DNA from 2 places in the Niveibacterium umoris genome. Region 1 is predicted to be linked to the other one. Evidence: predicted binding sites of a transcription regulator. Region 1 holds the regulator's gene; the other holds the start of a gene.
The links. Region 1 encodes FliA, which starts transcription of late flagellar genes. Its sites were predicted from a motif close to CTAAAGTTNNNNNNNNNNNNGCCGNTA; they were not measured.
Positions count from the first base shown of each region.

Region 2: a site for FliA is predicted at 5,872-5,898, ahead of GGR36_RS20220 (GGDEF/EAL domain-containing response regulator). Genes of this name have one in related genera too.

Region 1 covers NZ_JACIET010000001.1:504,191-513,504, forward strand. The annotation lists gene flhB (flagellar biosynthesis protein FlhB) at 1-1,063, shown strand, start outside; gene flhA (flagellar biosynthesis protein FlhA) at 1,145-3,244, shown strand; gene flhF (flagellar biosynthesis GTPase FlhF) at 3,481-5,109, shown strand; gene GGR36_RS02175 (MinD/ParA family ATP-binding protein) at 5,106-5,891, shown strand; gene GGR36_RS02180 (RNA polymerase sigma factor FliA) at 6,020-6,775, shown strand; gene GGR36_RS02185 (flagellar motor protein) at 6,791-7,531, shown strand; gene GGR36_RS02190 (peptidylprolyl isomerase) at 7,749-8,354, shown strand; gene motD (flagellar motor protein MotD) at 8,509-9,314, shown strand, end outside.
Region 2 covers NZ_JACIET010000003.1:191,883-201,196, reverse strand. The annotation lists gene GGR36_RS20240 (substrate-binding periplasmic protein) at 1-449, opposite strand, end outside; gene GGR36_RS20235 (class II aldolase/adducin family protein) at 451-1,086, opposite strand; gene mtnA (S-methyl-5-thioribose-1-phosphate isomerase) at 1,083-2,123, opposite strand; gene GGR36_RS20225 (putative bifunctional diguanylate cyclase/phosphodiesterase) at 2,178-3,467, opposite strand; gene GGR36_RS20220 (GGDEF/EAL domain-containing response regulator) at 3,594-5,819, opposite strand; gene GGR36_RS20215 (methionine aminotransferase) at 5,956-7,113, shown strand; gene GGR36_RS20210 (PP0621 family protein) at 7,161-7,397, shown strand; gene GGR36_RS20205 (sensor histidine kinase) at 7,399-8,943, shown strand; gene GGR36_RS20200 (sigma-54-dependent transcriptional regulator) at 8,940-9,314, shown strand, end outside.

The DNA of each region.
Region 1 (9,314 bases):
GCGCGAGCTGGGGAGTCTGCTTGTCCTGATGGCGGGCGTCGCCTCGTTGTGGGTGCTGGGCGGCTGGGTCTACCAGCGCATGTTGCTGGTCACCCGCGCCGGGCTCTCGCTGGAACCCGCCCAGGTCCGGGACCCGGCGGCGATGATCGCGGCGTTGGACTCCCAGTTCACAGACGCGCTGACGACCCTGTTACCGCTCTTTCTGGTGCTGGTTCTTGCCTCGATGGCCGCTCCGGTGGCCGTCGGGGGCTTCAACGTCTCGACCAAGGCCCTTTCATTCCAAGCCTCGCGCCTGAATCCGATCTCTGGTCTGACGCGCCTGTTCTCGCTGCAGGGCTTGTCCGAGCTGGTCAAGGCGCTGCTCAAGGCCGCGCTGCTTGGCTGGATCGGATTTTCGGTCATGAAGTCACGTGGCGAGCAGTCCCTGCACCTGATGCTGATGGCAGTCGAGCCGGGCCTTTCCGAGTTCGCCGAGATGCTGCTGATGGCGACGGTGACGCTGGTTTCCGGCCTGGCGCTGATCGCCCTCTTCGACGTGCCGTTCCAGCTCTGGCAGTACTACAGCAAGCTCAAGATGACCAAGGACGAGCTCAAGCAGGAGTTCAAGCAGCAGGAAGGCGATCCGCAGATCAAGGCCCGCATCCGCCAGCGCCAGCGCGAAATGGCCCGCCGCCGCATGATGCAGGAAGTGCCCAAGGCCGACGTCGTCGTGACCAACCCGACCCACTACGCGGTGGCGATCCGTTACGACGGTGCTTCGATGAAGGCGCCGCGCGTGGTGGCCAAGGGCGCCGATCTTGTCGCGCAGCAGATCCGCGAGATTGCCCGCGCGAACCAGGTGCCGCTGCTGGAGGCGCCACCTTTGGCGCGCGCGCTGTACCGCTACACCGAAATCGGCGACGACGTACCTTCCGCCTTGTACACCGCCGTTGCCGAGGTCATGGCCTGGGTCTTCACGCTGCGCCATGCAACCGCGCACGGTGTGACGCCGCCGCCTGAGCCGACGCATCTGCCGGTGCCACCACGCCTTGACCCGGCGAACGCCGCCGCAGGCCCGAGATGAACCAGCCGGTTTTGCTCGCCTGGCCAGTAATGACTGACGCCGCGCAACGCGCGGCGGCCACTTTGTTGAAGGAGCCGAAGCATGGCTAGCGGAACCAGTACGCTCGATCTGCGAGATATCTTCTCGACCGCCAACATCCGGCAACTCGCGGCGCCTATCCTGATCGTGATGGTGCTGGCGATGATGGTGCTGCCGTTGCCGCCCTTCCTGCTCGATCTCTTGTTCACCTTCAACCTCGCGGTCGCGGTGATGGTGCTGCTGGTCGGCATGTACACCCGCAAGCCGCTCGACTTCTCGGCCTTCCCGACCGTGCTGCTGATGACGACCTTGCTGCGCCTGTCGTTGAACGTGGCATCCACGCGGGTCGTGCTGCTCGAAGGTCACACCGGGCCGGACGCCGCCGGCAAGGTGATCGACGCGTTCGGCCACTTTCTCGTGGGCGGCAACACGGCGGTCGGCATCATCGTGTTCATCATCCTCACCGTGATCAACTTCGTCGTGATCACCAAGGGCGCCGGGCGCATTGCGGAAGTGGGGGCACGCTTCACTTTGGATGCGATGCCCGGCAAGCAGATGGCGATCGACGCCGATCTCAATGCCGGCCTGATCGACGACAAGGAAGCCAAGCGCCGCCGTTCGGAGATTGCCCAGGAAGCCGACTTCTACGGCGCGATGGACGGTGCGTCGAAGTTCGTTCGCGGCGACGCGGTGGCCGGCATCCTGATCATGGTGATCAACGTCTTCGGCGGCCTGATCGTGGGTATCGTCCAGCACGACCTGACGGCCGCCGAGGCGGGCAAGGTCTACACCCTGCTGGCAATTGGCGATGGACTGGTGGCGCAGTTGCCGGCCCTCGTCATTTCGGTGGCAGCCGGTATGGTGGTGTCGCGAGTCGGCGACGAGCAGGACGTGGGGGGGCAGGTCGTCTCGCAGGTCTTCACCAACCCGAAGGTCATGCTGCTCACCGCCGGCATCCTTGGCCTGCTTGGTCTGATCCCGGGCATGCCGAATTTCGTCTTCCTGTTGATGGCCGGTGTCTTTGGCTGGGGGGCATGGAAGCTGAGCCAGAAAGCAATGGCAGACGCCGCGGCGGCAGAATCGTTTGCGGCACCTTCGCCGACCGCTCCGACCGAATCCAATGAAGCGAGCTGGGCCGACGTGACGCCGGTCGATGTGCTCGGCCTGGAAGTCGGTTACCGCCTGATCCCCATGGTCGACAAGGGGCAAGACGGCGAACTGCTGCGGCGGATTCGCGGCTTGCGCAAGAAATTCGCCCAAGATGTCGGCTTCCTCGCCGCGCCGGTGCATATCCGCGACAACCTCGAACTAAGGCCCAATTCCTACCGGATCACGCTCAAGGGCGTCGAGATCGGCACAGGCGATGCCTACCCGGGCATGTTCCTGGCCATCAACCCCGGCCGCGTCAGTGGCCCGCTGCCCGGCAACCAGACGCGCGATCCGGCCTTCGGACTGCCGGCGATCTGGATCGAAGCCGGGCTGCGCGAGCAGGCGCATGCGATGGGCTACACGGTGGTCGACGCAAGCACCGTCGTGGCGACGCACCTGAACCATGTGATCGTCGGCCACTCGGCGGAACTGCTGGGGCGCCATGAAACCCAGGCACTGCTCGACCACATCGCGAAGGATTCGCCCAAGCTGGTCGAAGACCTGGTGCCCAAGCTCATGCCGCTGCATGTGCTGCAGCGCGTGCTGCAGTACCTGCTCGAAGAGGGGGTCAACATCCGCGACATGCGGACCATCATCGAAACGCTGGCCGAGCAGGCCACCCGGACGCAGGATCCGATGGACCTCGCGGCACGCGTGCGCACCGCGCTGGGCCGCGCGATCGTGCAGCAGATGTTCCCGGGTGGCGCGGAACTGCAGGTCATGGCACTCGACCCGACGCTGGAGCGGGTGCTGCTGCAGGCGGTGCAGTCTGGCGGCGGCGAAGGCGTGCTCGAACCCAACCTCGCCGACAACCTGATGCGCGAAGCGGCGGGGGCGTCGCAGCGTCAGGAAGACCTTGGCTTGCCGGCAGTGCTGCTGGTGCCGAACCAGTTGCGCTGGCTGCTCGCGCGCTTCCTGCGGCGCGCGGTGCCGAACCTGCGCGTGCTGGCGAACTCCGAGGTGCCGGAGTCGCGCAATATCCGCGTCACCGCCATCATCGGGGGCAAGAACTGAGCAGCTTTACCTCCACACAGATTGGCGCCTGCGGGCGCCATTTTGTTTTCGGCGGGTGGTGCGGCAGAAATGGCCGGTGTTTACCGGCGTGTTCTGCCGCTTGACGGAGGAGGGGAGGCGGAATAATCCGATCAAAGCAGGAAAGGCCGGATTCGCCAGGGGTGGAACGGCGCTTGCTGACACAGGACATGCAGCCCACGCCCGTCGTCCAGGCTGCGTAGCACCGGAGGCTCACGATGATCAACGTCAAACGCTACTACGGCCGCACCGCGCGCGATGCGCTCCGGCTCGTCAAGGAAGAGCTCGGCAACGATGCCGTGGTGCTTTCGAACCGGGCGGTCGATGGCGGTGTCGAGATCCTCGCCTTGCCGAGTGAAGAGGTCGGCGCGGTGCAGGCAGGCATTCGCGCGCAGACGCGCGCCCAGCCGGCCCCGCCACCGGCGCCCGAGCCGATCCGCGTGCAAGCGCCCGCACCGCGTGCCGTGGCCGCCAAGGCGCCGCCCCCAGCGATCGCGATGCCGCGCGAAGAAGAACACGATTTCCGCGTCAGCCTGAGCACCCGCGTGGCGCACGCCAACAACACTGCGGAGTCGTTCACTCAAGGGCTGGCAGAGGGCGTGCCGCACGCGGTCAGCGATCCGCGCGCGCAGATTCGCCCCTTCATTCCGCCGCGGGTCGACCGCGCTGGCCGGCCAGTGGAGCCGCCGCTGGAGCGCCCGACGCCGCCGGAAGACCCATGGGCGCAACGCGCCGAGTTGCGCGCCGAGGCTGCGGAACCCTATCCCGCGCGCCCGCAGCCGGCACAGCCGCAGGTTTCGCGCCGCGAACGCCAGGCCGAGGAGCGCGCCGCAGAGATCGCTGCTCGCATGGCGGCCGACGCGGCGGAAGCCGAGAAGGTGCGTGCGCTGGAAGCCGCCAATGCGAAGATGGCCGACGAACTCGGTGCGATTCGCGGCATGATCGAACGCCAGCTCGCCGGCTTCGCCTGGGGAGAACTGACCCGCGGTGCACCGGTACGCGCCCAGATCATGGGCGAACTGCTGGAAACCGGCTTTTCGGCGCAGCTCTCGCGTGAATTGACCGAGACGGTACCGGTCGACGTTGCTGCCGACACCGCGCGCACGATGGTGCGCAACCAGATCAGCCGTCGCATGCTGACACTCGAATCCGAAGCAGATCTGATCGAACGTGGCGGGGTGTATGCGCTGGTCGGGCCGACCGGGGTCGGCAAGACCACCACCGCGGCCAAGCTCGCTGCGCGGTGTGTGGTGCGCCACGGCGCGGACCGGCTTGCGCTGATCACGACAGACGGTTACCGGATCGGCGCGCATGAGCAACTGCGCATCTACGGCCGCATCCTCGGCGTGCAGGTGCACACGGTGCGCGACGCGTCCGAACTGCGCCGCACGCTGCAGGATCTGGCCGGCAAGCACATGGTGCTGATCGACACGATCGGCATGAGCCAGCGCGACAAGATGGTCGCCGAACAGGCCGCGATGCTCTCCGGCGCGGGCTGCGTTCGCCGGCTCCTGCTGCTCAACTCGACCAGCCGCGGCGACACGCTTGAAGACGTGGTGCGTGCCTACGAAGGGCCGGACCTGGCCGGCTGCATCCTGACCAAGACCGATGAGGCGGTGTCGCTTGCCCCTGCGCTGGACGTGGTGATCCGGCACGAGCTGCGTGCCTACTACGTGGCCAACGGGCAGCGCGTGCCGGAAGACCTGCACCTGCCCAACCGTGCCTGGCTGACCCACCGTGCCTTGCGCGAACTGACGCCGGACTCGCCATTCCGGCTTACCCCCGAAGATGCCGGGCTGCTCAGTTCCGCCCCGCGCCTTCGTGGCAACGATGGAGCGCACGCATGAAAGCCGGCTTCGAGGATCAGGCCGCGGGTCTGCGCAAGCTGTTGCGCAAGGCGCCGCCGCAGGTGGTTGCGGTCAGCGTGTTCGGTGCCCGTGCGATGCACTGGTTTGCCGGGCAGGCGCTGACGCGGGCGCAGGGCGGCCGGCATGTGGTGGCTTTCGACGAAATGGCGACCAGCGGAAATTTCGCCGATGCACTGGGTGCCGCGGCGCGCTTCGATCTGTTGCAGGCGGTGGAACGCCATGTCGCGCTTGACGCCGTGCGGGTCGATGCCGGGCCGGGCTTGTCGCTGTTCCCTTCGGCGCGGCTTGCGCGTGCGCTCAACGGTGCCGACCGGGTGCTCAGCGATCGCTTCGCCGATACTTGCCGCGCGCTGCAACGAGGCAGCGATCTGTGGCTGATCCATGCGCGGCCCGACGAGGGGCGGGTGCTCTCGCCGCTGGCCAGCGCAGCGCACCGTATGGTGGTGGTGCTCGACGGCTCGCCGCGTGCGACGACCGAAGCCTATGCCTTGATCAAACGGCTCGACGGCGGGCCATGGCCGCAGATCGACCTGGCGCTCGCGCCGGCACGCGATCCGGACGAGGCCGAAGCGTTGCTGGCCAACCTGATCCTGGTCGGCCACCGGCAGACGGGACTCGCGCTGCGCCGGGTAAGCAGCCTCGAAGCCTGCGCGGCCGCTGCGGCGGCAGTGTCGGATTCGGCAGCGGATGGCGTCTTCCTTGAACGCGTGCTGGGTCTGGCCAAGCGGCGCCAGCGCACATCGATGGCGCTGGCCATGTAGCGGCCTGAGATAAAAAATCCTGAAAAAGGGCTCAATTTCCCTCTCAGGCGGCCGATAGTGTGAGTAGCAACGGCAGGGAGGCTTCGCCGAAGCCTCGAACGAGACCGTAGAAGAGAGAGTCACACGAGATGTACACGGCATCGGGAACGCTAGACAAGAACCAGCTCGTCACGCAGTACGTTCCACTTGTGAAACGTATCGCGTACCACCTGATGGCCAAGTTGCCGGCCAGCGTGCAGGTGGAAGACATCATCCAGAACGGCATGCTGGGCCTGCTCGACGCGATCGGGCGCTACGAAGAGGGTCTGGGCGCCCAGTTCGAGACCTACGCGGTCCAGCGGATCCGCGGCGCGATGCTCGACGGCCTGCGCGAGAACGACTGGCTGCCGCGCAGTCTTCGCCGCGAAATGCGTCGCATCGAGACGGCCATCCACCAGCTCGAACAGCGTTTCGGGCGGCAGCCGACCGAGAAGGAACTCTCCGAGGCGTTGGGCATGACCCTGGTCGACTACCAGAAGATGCTGCAGGAAGCGCGCGGATATCAGCTGGTGTATTTCGAGGATTTCAGCGACGAGGAAGAAGAAGACTTCCTTGAGCGCCATGTGGCAGGACACGAAGCCGACCCGCTGGACGTACTTGAGGACAAGACGATGCGCGAATCGCTGGTGAAAGCCATTGACGATCTGCCGGAACGGGAAAAGATGGTCATGGGCCTCTACTACGAAGAGGACCTGAACCTGCGCGAGATCGGTGAAGTGCTTGGCGTATCCGAATCGCGGGTCTGCCAGCTGCACAGCCAGGCAATTGCGCGCCTGCGTTCGCGCATTACCGGCACGGTGCGTGCCCATGCGGCCAGCACGCGCGGGCGCCGCGCATCGGCATAAGCCAGGGAGCCGGGCGTGGACAAGATCTCCATCTTCGGTCTGCTGCTCGGCCTCACTGCCATCGTCGGCGGGCAGGTGCTGGAGGGTGGCCACGTCGGGTCGCTGGTCCAGCCGACTGCATTCATGATCGTGATCGGCGGCACCCTCGGTGCGGTCATGCTGCAGAGCCCATTCACGGTATTCCGTCAGGGCGTGAAGATGGCTGTGTGGATCTTCGTGCCACCGGCGCCGCCGTTTCGCCGCGTGATCGACCAGATCGTTTCCTGGAGCGGCATTGCCCGCAAGGAAGGCTTGCTTGCGCTGGAAGGGCAGGCTGCTGGCATCAAGGATCCATTTGCCGCCAAGGGCCTGCAGTTACTGGTGGACGGCGTCGAGCCGGAGCGCCTGCGCGAAGTGCTTGAAGTGGAAATCGGCGCGTGGGAGCAACAGCTCAAGACCAGCGCCAAGATATGGGAAGCCGCCGGCGGCTACGCGCCGACCATTGGCATCCTCGGTGCGGTGATGGGCCTCATTCATGTGATGGAGAACCTCTCCGACCCCTCCAAGCTGGGTGCCGGCATCGCGGTGGCCTTCGTTGCCACGATCTACGGCGTCGGTTCTGCCAACCTGATCTTCCTCCCGGTCGCCAAGAAACTGCTGGCGCACATCACGCAACTGGTTGCGGTGCGAGAAATGATGATCGACGGCCTCGTCGGCATTGCCCACGGCGACAACCCGCGCATCATCGAGAGCCGGCTGCAGGGGTATATCGCCTGAGGGCGCTGCGTCGGCGTTCGTATCCGGCGGCGCTGCGGCCGATGCAGCGATTACATTCCAGACACGATTTGCAACGACTTGTCGTCAGCGCCGCAGGGCACTGTCGGGTGATAATTACGAGTTGGCGCGATAGGCGTCGTCTACCGGACCCAAGGCTCTGAAAGTCACCATGTTCCAAAATACTTCGATCGTGAAGCTGGTTTCCTCGTTCTTTCTGATGTCGCTGCTGGCCGCATGTGGCGGCGGTTCTTCGGACAGCGGCAGCGTGACGCCGACGCCGCCGGCCAGTAACTGCAGCGATGCGGGTGTTGCTGCGTCAAATGCCAGCGCTTTCCCCACAGTGTGCATGCTGACCAGCCGCGGCGAGATGGTTTTCGAGCTCTATCCGGCCAGCGCGCCGGCAACCGTCAGCAACTTCCTGAAATATGTGAGTGCGGGTTTCTATTCCGATACGGCGATCCACCGCGTAGTGCCATCCTTCGTGTTTCAAGGGGGCGGCTATACCCGTGAACTGAAGGCAAAGGATGCCTTGTATGGCCCGATCACACTCGAGAGCAACAATGGGCTGAGCAATCTGCGCGGAACCATCGCCATGGCGCGGACCAGCGACCCGAACTCTGCGACGTCGCAGTTCTTCGTCAACACGGTCGACAACCTGATGCTGAACTACGACCCGAACGTTGCTGGCGCCAACGGCTATGCGGTGTTCGGCAAAGTCATTTCCGGTTTGCCGGTGGTTGATGCCATTGGACGTTCGGCGACCAATGCGGTCGAACAGCCGACACCCGGCATTACGGTGTACTGGGTCAAGCAGCTCAAGTAATGGGCGCTGCTGTCGTGTGAGCAGAAGGGGCGATCGATATTCCGATCGCCCCTTTTTGTATGGGCGCCTTGTCGCGCATGACTGCGCGGCTGCGCTCAAGAAGCGGGGCGGATTGCCGTTAATTCTGATGTTCCCTCAACAACGGAAGCTGGTCATGGCGGGCCGTCGCAAGCACGAAGAAGAGCACGAGAACCACGAGCGCTGGCTTGTCTCGTACGCGGACTTCATTACCTTGCTGTTTGCGTTCTTCGTTGTGATGTACGCGCTCAGTTCGATCAATGAGGGCAAGTACCGCGTCTTGTCCAATTCTCTGGTCAGCGCCTTCCGCAATGTCACGACCAATGCGGACGGTATGAATATCGTGCCGCGTGCGTCGATTTCCGGAGCCGTGCCACAGCAGAACCGGCCGCAGAAATCGACCCAGCCCGAATCAAAGGCGCGCACCCAGGCGCGTCAGCAGATGCACAGCATGGCCGAGCAGGTGCGGCGTGTGCTGGAACCCCTGGTGCGCAGCGGTCAGGTCAGCGTGAGCGAGGGCGCGCACGGCATTTCCATCGAAATCAACGCCAGTGCCTTGTTCAACCCGGGTGAGGCTTTGCTTGGGCCGGAGGCTGCACGTGCGCTGAGTGCGGTCGGTCAGGTTGTCGCGCAAGGCGACTTCCCGATTCGCGTCGAGGGGCATACCGATAGCGTGCCGATCTCTACAGCCGCGTACGCCTCGAACTGGGAGTTGTCATCCGTGCGGGCAAGTTCGGTCGTCCGCTTGTTCATCGAAGCCGGCGTCGACGCGCGGCGGCTGACGGTGGCGGGCTACGCCGACCAGCGGCCGGTGGCGGACAACAGCACCGCGGAAGGGCGTCAGCGCAACCGCCGGGTGAGTATCCAGGTGGAATCGATGTTCCCGCCGGAAGCCGAAGGGCCGTCGGTCGGGCCGATCACGCCCAGTCCGGGCGGCGCAGC
Region 2 (9,314 bases), on a different contig from region 1:
GCGTGTTTCTCCATCGCATGGTCGATGGCTTCGCCGTAGGAGTAGCCCTGCACGACGCCCACTGTGCGGCCTTTGAGCGTGCCTGCTCCGGAATACAGCCAGGCGTCGTTCGGCCGGGTAAAGAAGCAGTAGCGGTTGCGCGAAACCGGTTCCTCGGGGAAGACGAAGTCCGGCGCTTCATCATGCAGGGTCGAGGGCGTTGCCAGGAACTGACCGCTTCGCACATCCGCCAGCGCGCGTGCATAGTTTTCGTTGTGCAACACGACCTTGTGCCCTGCAGGTTCGAAGATCGCTCGCAGGATTTCGATCGTGAAGCCCTCGCGCGCATCCCCTGCCTGGCAGGCGAAAGGGCACCAGAAGGCGGGCGCGACGATATCCAGCACCTCGGCGTGGGCCGGGGATGCCAGTTGCGCGGTCGCCACCAGCACCGCGAAAGCCAGGGGGCGCATGTCAGCGCACCCCGTATCCCTTGAATTTTTCCAGCACGCGGGCGATCTCGTCCTCGGGCAGCAGTATCGGTGTCCCGAGCTGGCAGGCACGCCAGTACTGTTCGGCCAGGCTTTCCAGTTCGATCGCAAGCGCTTGCGCGTGGCGCAGGTCGCGCCCCGCGACGACCATGCCGTGATTGCCAAGCAGGCATCCGTTGCGATCGGCCATCGCCTCGGCGGTGGCGAGCGACAAGGCTGGCGTGCCGTAGGTTGCGTAGCGCGCGCAGCGTACGGTGCTGCCACCGAAGCGGGCGACCATGTAGTGGAAGGACGGAATCTCGCGGTGCAGGCAGGCCAGCGCGGTGCAGAAGGGGGCGTGGGTGTGGATTACCGCGCCGAACTCGGAGCGTGCGAGGTAGAGGTCGCGGTGCAGTTGCCATTCCGACGAAGGCGCGCGCGGCCCCTGACTTTGGCCCGCCCAGTCGACGTGGACGAAGTCGTCGGTGCCCAGTTCCTCCCAGGGCAGGCCGGATGGCGTGATCAGCATGCCGTCGGCCTCGCGCACGCTCAGGTTGCCGGCCGCGCCGGGATTCAGGCCGAGCGCTGCGATGTGGCGGGCGCAGGCGAGCAGCTGATGCGGTAGCGATAGGGCTGTCATGCGAGCGCCTCGGTGATGTGCGTTGACGGGTACAGCCCGCGCTCGGTGAAGATGCCGCTGATCAGCGCTGCGGGCGTCACGTCAAACGCCGGGTTGGCGCAGCGACCGGCGAAGATAGTGACCTGCGCGGGTTTGCCGGCGCCATCCACGCCGTGTACGACCTGCACCTCGGCAGCGCTGCGCGCTTCGATCGGGATCGCGGCGCCGTCCGGGCAGGTGGCGTCGATGGTGCTGGTCGGTGCGGCGATGTAGAACGGCACCTGGTGTTCGCGCGCCGCGAGCGCCTTGAGGTAGGTGCCGACCTTGTTCGCTGTGTCGCCGTTGGCGGCGATGCGGTCGGCACCGGTGATCACGAGATCGACCTCGCCTTGCCGCATCAGGTGACCCGCGGCATTGTCGGCAATCAGCGCGTGCGGAACGCCGGCGCGGCCCAGCTCCCAGGCGGTGAGCAGGCCCTGGTTGCGCGGGCGGGTCTCGCTGACCCATACCTCGACGGCAATCCCGGCGGCATGCGCTACGTAAACCGGGGCCAGCGCGGTGCCCCAGCCACAGGTGGCGAGCGCACCTGCGTTGCAATGGGTCATGACGCGCAGCGGGCGTCCGAGCGTGGCCGCGCGTTCGGCGATCAGGCGCGCGCCGTGCTCCCCCAGGGCGTGATTCGCGGCGATGTCCTCGTCGTGGATGGCCCGGGCTTCGGCCCACGCGGCGGCCGCACGGGTGCTGGCCGCAAGCGGGCGCAGGCGGCTCGCCATGCGGGCCAATGCCCAGTGCAGATTGACCGCGGTCGGGCGGGTGCGCGCAAGGCGGGCGAGCGCGGCTTCGAGTGCGGCATCGCCGGCGTCGCCGGCCATCGCCAGCGCGACGCCGAAGGCTGCCGTGGCGCCGATCAGCGGCGCGCCGCGCACCTGCATGGTTTCGATGCCCTGCGCGCAGTCTTCGAGTGTTCGCAGGGCCAGCGTCGCGAGGACGAACGGCAGGCGGGTCTGGTCGATGACCTCGATGTGGTCATCGTGCGGAACAAGTGGGGCGAGATTCATGCCGCGATGATCGCCGCTCGCGGGAGTGCCCGCAAGCGACGCTCGCAGCGGCTGTCAGGTGGCGTTGCGACGTTCCGCAAGCCAGGCGTAGAGCGCTGCGGGTTCCATTGGCCTGCCGTACAGGTAGCCCTGTGCTTCCTGGCAGCCCAGTTGCAGCAGCATGTTGGCCTGTTCGGTCTCTTCGACCCCCACGGCAAGTGCGGCGACGCCCAACTTGTGTCCCAACTGGATCATCATTTCGACAATCTGATGACCGTTGTTTGGGTTGGTGCTCTGCGCTGGCAAGAGCGAACGGTCGAGCTTCAGGCGATCGACGCGCAGGCGTTGCAAGGCGGACATCGACGAAAATCCGGTTCCGAAGCCGTCGATCGCAAGTTTGACACCGATTCCCGCGAGTTCATTCCGTATGTTCTCAACGAAATTGAGTGCTTCCACTGGCATCGTCGGGGTGAACTCCAACTCGATTTGCCCCGCAGTAGCCCCGGTTTCATGCAGGGCGTCCCGCACCTGCTCGATGAACCGTGGGTGGCGGAACTGGACAGCGGAGACGTTCACCGCCATTCGCATGTTCGGGAAACCAGCTGCTGCGATTTTTGCTTGTTCATAACAGGCCTGTCGCAAGACCCAGCTGCCAATATCCACGATCAGCCCGGCGTGTTCGGCCAGCGGGATGAAACGATCCGGCGGAACGAAGCGGCCGTCATCGGCACGCCAGCGGATCAGGGCCTCGACCCCGACCGGTTGGCCGCCGTCGATGCGTACCTGCGGCTGGTACATCAGAAAGAGACGGTCTTCGTTGAGGGCAGAGCGCAGCCCGTGCAACATGCGCACCCGCTCCATGATCTCGATGTCCATCGTCCGCGTGAACATGCTGTAGTTGCCGCGCTGGGTGGACTTGGCGCGTATGAGCGCGAAGCTGGCGTTCCTGAGTGCATCAGCACCGTTGCCTTCGTGCTCCCCAAGATTTACGTAGCCATGAGTTGCCGAAATCCGGATCTCCTGCCCCTCTACGCAGTAAGGCTCTTCGAACAGGCACGCAACAACGCGCGGTGCGACCAGCGAACTTTCGCCCAGCAGACCGAAGGTGTCGCCCGCCACCCGCGCGATGAACGCCCCAGGCAAACGAACGCGCAGACGCTGCGCCACAGCCCTTAGCAGCTTGTCACCGAATTCGTGACCCAGTGCGTCGTTCGTTTCAGCGAAGGCATCGATGTCGACCATGGCTACGGTTGCGTCCGCGTTGCGGCTGCCACGCAATCGGTCATCGACCTCGAGCAGGAAGCGCAAACGATTGGGGAGCCCGGTGAGGGTGTCGTCGAAGCTCAAATCATTGAGGCTGTTCAACAAGTGCATAGTGCGGCAAGGTCTCTTCGATGACTCTCTGAAGTCGTCGCAAGCAATAACGGGGTGCGTTAAACGGAGATGATCGCCGCTCGCGGAAGTGCCCGCAAGCGACGCTCACAGCGGCTGTCAGGTGGCGTTGCGACGTTCCGCAAGCCAGGCGTAGAGCGCTGCGGGCTCCATTGGCCTGCCGTACAGGTAGCCCTGCGCTTCCTGGCAGCCCAGTTCCAGCAGCATGTTGGCTTGGTCGACTTCCTCCACGCCTTCCGCGATGACGGCAAGGCCTAGCTTGCGGCCGAGCTGGATCACCATCTCCGCAACCTGGCGGCCGCGCTGATTGGTGCACAGCTCTTGCACGAAGGAGCGGTCGATCTTCAGGCGATCGACCCGCAGACGTTGCAGATACGAGAGCGAGGAGAAACCGGTTCCGAAGTCGTCGATGGCGACCTTGACGCCGATCTGCGCCAGGTCGTTGAGTTTGTCGGCGACGAAGTCAGCATCTTCCATTGCCATGGACTCGGTGATTTCCAGTTCCACGCGTCCCGGCTCGGCCCCGGTGTCGCGCAGGGCTTCGCGCACCTGCTCGATGAACAGGGGATGGCGGAATTGCGCGAGCGATACGTTGACCGCGACCTGCATGTTCGTAAAGCCCGCGGCGGCGATCTTGACCTGTTCATAGCAAGCCAGCCGCATCACCCAGCTGCCGATGCTCACGATCAACCCGGAGTGCTCGGCCAGCGGGATGAAGCGATCCGGCGGAACGAAGCGGCCGTCGTCGGCACGCCAACGGATCAGGGCCTCGACACCAACCGGCTGGCCGCCGTCGATGCGTACCTGAGGCTGGTACATCAGGAACAGCCGATCTTCGTTGAACGCAGTGCGCAGCCCTTGCACCAGTCGCACCCGCTCCTTCATCTCGATTTCCATGGCGCGCGTGAAGACGATGTGCTCGCCCCGCTGGCTCGACTTGGCGCGCTTGAGCGCGATGTTGGCATTCTTCAGCGCGTCGCTTCCACTGCCCTCGTGGTCGCGCAGGTTCAGATAGCCCTGGGTCGCGGAGATCTGGATTTCCTGACCGTCTACGATGAAGGGTTCTTCGAACAGGCTCGCGACGACCGGCGGGGTCACCTGGTTGGCGTCGCCAAGCACGCCGAAGGTGTCGCCGGCCACACGTGAAATGAAGGCACTGGGAAGTCGGTTGCGAAGACGGAGGGCTACTGACTTCAGCAACTTGTCGCCGAACTGGTGGCCCAGCGCATCGTTGGTTTCGGCGAAGGCATCGATGTCCACCAATGCTACAGCCGCGTCAGACTTGCGGGTGCCTCGCATGCGTTCGTTGAGTTCGTCCTTGAATCGCTCCCGATTGGGTAGCCCGGTCAGCGCATCGACATAGGCCAGGCTGTTGAGGCGGCTGAACAACGCCGTGTTCTCGAAGCCCACCGCCAGATTCGCGCAGAAGACCTCGAGCAAGTGGCGGTCGATTTCCTCGATCGGGTGATGGCGTTCGAGGTAAACCGCAATGCGCCGCCCGGACCCCGCCAGTATCAGCGTCGTCGAGTGGTGTTCGTACTGGTTGCGACCGCTCGTCAGAGCCCGGTTGAGCTGATCGCGTACATCCTTGTTCGGGATATCACCGACCGACTGGTTGATCAGCCCGCTGAACTTTCCGCCGGCGGCGACGACCTGCATCGCATCTTCCCCGGAGCCGTTCTCCTGCGCGCAGATCAGCCCCTCCGGCGGCAGACGCAGCAGCGCGGCAAGCTGGGTGATGACGCCGGCGGCAAAGCCCTGCATGCCGCGTAGCTCCATCAACTCGCCGCTCGCGCGCACGATCATGTCGAGGCCGCGTCGACTGGCGTTGATGGCACGGATCTGGTCGTAGGAACGGACTGCGACGGTGAGCGTGGTGTAGAGCCGCGTGTGCGTCAGCTCGGACTTGGTCTTGTAGTCGTTGATGTCGTAGTCGCGGATCGCCTGGATTTCCGGCGCATAGCCCGGCTGGCCAGTGCGCAACACGATGCGCGTTTCGGTCAGGCCGAGTTCTTCACGGATGATGTGTACCAGCTTGAGGCCGGCGTTTTCACTCTCCATCACCACGTCGAGCAGGATCACCGCGATGTCCTGCTCGCGGCGCAGGAACTGCACCGTCTCGGCGCCGCTGTAGGTGTGCAGGAATTCGAGGGGCCGCCCGAGGATGGGCGTGCCCTTGAGCGCCAGCTCGGTCGAGGCATGTACGTCGTGATCGTCATCGACGATCAGGATGCGCCAGACGGCGCCGGCTTCCTCGGCTGTTTCGTCCGTCGCCTCCGGAGCAAAGAGCAGTTCGTCGTCCGCCACTAGATCGGTCACCACCATTCCCTCCACGCGGTCGGGACAATCTGCCCCGCCAGAGCCGCTCTTCCCTCGTCAACGGACGCACGCGCCCGGACTTGAGAACCTCTTTGTCAGCTTACGCCGGAATAGACTGTCGTTTCCAGCAGGGAGGACACCTATCTTGGATACGCCAGTTCCGATTGACAGTCGTTTGCCCGACGTAGGCACGACCATTTTCACCGTGATGTCGCGCCTGGCGCAGCAGTGCGGCGCGATCAACCTGTCGCAGGGTTTTCCGGACTTCCAGCCCGATCCGGCGCTCGCCGCCGCGGTCGGCGAGGCGATTGCGGCCGGCGCCAACCAGTATCCGCCGATGGCGGGTGTGCCGGCACTGCGCGAGGCGATCGCCACGAAACTGCAACTTGAATATGGTGCAGCGTACGACGCCGAAAGCGAAATCACCGTTACCGCCGGGGCCACCCAGGCGCTGTTTACCGCGATTGCCGCGCTGGTGTCGCCGGGCGACGAAGTCATCGTCTTCGAGCCGGCCTACGATTCGTATGGTCCGGCCGTCCGCCTGCAGGGTGGGGTGGTGCGCCCGGTGGCCTTGCTTGCGCCCGAGTGGCGCCCGGACTGGGCGGCGTTTCGCGCCGCCCTCACGCCGCGCACCCGCCTGGTCATCGTCAACACGCCCCACAACCCGACCGGCTCGGCCTGGCCGCGCGAAGACATGGAGACGCTTGCCGCACTGCTCGACGGCAGCCGCGTCTGCGTGCTGGCCGACGAAGTTTACGAGCACATGGTCTTCGACGGCCGGCGCCACGAGAGCGTTGCGCGCCACCCTGCGCTGGCGCAGCGCGCGATCGGCGTGTCGAGCTTTGGCAAGACCTATCACGTCACCGGCTGGAAGGTCGGCTACGTGTTCGCACCGGCCGCCCTGATGGCCGAATTCCGCAAGGTGCACCAGTTCAATGTATTCACCGTGAATAGCCCCGCCCAGGCGGCATTCGCAAGCGTGGCAGGGCGTGCCGAAACCTGGCGCGAACTTGCCGCCTTCTATCAAGCCAAGCGCGACCGCCTGCGCAGCGGGCTGGCGGCGAGCCGCTTGCGCCTGCTGCCCTGCGCCGCCACGTATTTCCAGCTGGTCGACTATCGCGCGATCTCGGATCTGCCGGATGTCGCCTTCGCCGAGTGGCTTACCCGCGAGGCGGGTGTCGCGGCGATCCCGATTTCGGTGTTCTCGCACGATCGGGCCGACCGCGGCATCGTGCGGCTGTGCTTCGCCAAACAGGACGCGACACTGGACGCTGCCGTGGCGCGGCTGGTCTGCCTGTGAGCGGGTGGTAGACTCGCCCGGACTTCAATTGCATCGGAAGCCTCAACGTGCGGTACATCCTTCTCTTCCTGCTGGGATTGCTCGGTATCTGGTGGCTGCGGCGCCTCGTCAATGGTGAATCCGGACGAGCGCAGTCCGGGGCGGCGCCGCGCGCGCCGGCGCCTTCGGAACGTATTGCCGGATGCGCCCACTGCGGCTTGCATGTGCCCGAAAGCGAGGGCGTCAGCGAGGGGGGGCATTTCTACTGCAGCGAGGCACACCGGCGCCTCGGGCCGCGTGGCTGAAATGTCCGCCACGACGGCGCAGGTCTGGCAACCGGCCGAATCGCGCTGGGAATCGCTGCGCTATTACAGCTACTACCGGCTCATCGTCGCCTGCGGGCTTGCCTTCATCGGCCGCATGTTGATTTCCGACGGCAACAGTGCCGATGCCTGGTACGGGGTCGTCAGCGGCTACCTGTTCGCCGCAGTGGCGTTGCTCTATTTCTTGCGCATGTCGCGCGCACCCTTCCACTGGGTGGTCAGTACCCACATCGCGGTCGATATCCTCGCCTTGAGCGCGATGATGTACGTGGGTGGCGGCCACAAGGGCGGGCTGCCCTACATGATGATGGTGGTGGTGGCGGCCGGAGGCCTGTTGGGCGAGGGGCGCCTGGTCTATTTTTATGCCTCGCTCGCGTCGGTGTCGGTGCTGGTGGTGCAGGGCTTGCGCGCGCTGGCGATCGATACCGAGGCGGCGTCCGACATCACCGCGGTTGGCCTCATCTGCATCGGCTTCTTTGCGGTGGCGACCGTCGCACGCCTGCTGGCTACGCGCGCGCTGGCCAACGAACGGCTTGCGCACCAGCGCGGCGCCGCGTTGCGGCGCCAGGTGCAGGTGAATGAACAGGTGATCGCTGATCTGCACGATGGGATTCTGGTGCTGGACCCCGATGGCGTGCTGCTGCAGGCCAACCCGAAAGCGGCCGAGCTGCTCGGCGACATACCCGGCAGCGGCATTCCGCTGGAAGTGATTTCCCCGGAACTTGCCGATGCGGTGCAGCAGGGCGGTGGGCAGGTGCGCATGAACGACGGAGGCAGCCGCGTGCGGGTGCGAACCCTGCGCCTGGGTGGCCAGGGCGACACCATCGTGTACCTCGAAGACCTTGAGCGCATCGAGCGTGAGGCGCAGCAGATCAAGCTGGCGGCGCTCGGCCGGCTGACTGGAAGCATCGCGCACGAAATTCGCAACCCGCTGGCCGCGATCAGCCATGCAAGCGAGTTGCTCGCAGAGGAGAAGCGCGCCGAAATGCAGTCGCGGCTGACCCGGATCATTCATGACAACACGCTGCGCATCGACCGCATGGTGCGCGACGTGCTGGAACTCGGGCGGCGCGATCGTGCCACGCCGGAAACGATCCCCTTGCTGCCTTTTGTGCGCGCCTTCGTCGATGAACAGGTGGCTTTCGAGGGGCTCGACCCGGCGCTCGTGATGCTCGTGGGTGACATGGCGCTGCCCCTGCGCTTCGACCGCATTCATTTGCAGCAGGTGTTGTGGAACCTGATTGGCAATGCTCGCCGCTACGCTTCGGGGGCGCCCGGAAGTGTCAAGGTCACGATCCAGAGCGGGGATGAAGGTGAAGTCCTGCTTGATGTGGTGGATGACGGCCCCGGTGTGCCACCAGAGGCCCGCGCACAGATCTTCGAGCCCTTCTTTACCTCGGATCCGCGCGGCACCGGGCTGGGGCTCTACATTGCGCGCGAACTGGCGCAGGCCAACGGCGCGCAGCTCGAATTGTGCGATTCGCGCAGCGGCGCGCATTTCAGATTGGTAGCGAAGGGGATTGCATGAGTGGAGCGAGTGAGCGGCGAGCCCGCACGGACGCGGCAGTGCTGATCGTCGATGACGAAGCGGATATTCGCGAACTGCTTGAGCTGACCTTGCTGCGCATGGGACTTGGTGCCGACGCGGCCGGATCGCTGGCGGAGGCGCGCGCACTGCTCGCCGAGCGCAACTACAAGCTCTGCCTCACCGACATGCGTCTGCCGGACGGCGAGGGGCTGACGCTGGTGAAGGAAATCGCGCAGCATCACCCAGAATTGCCGGTCGCGGTCATCACCGCCTACGGCAGCATGGAAAACGCGGTCACGGCGCTGAAGGTCGGCGCTTTCGATTACCTGTCCAAGCCGGTGTCGCTCGAACAGCTACGAGCGCTGGTCAAA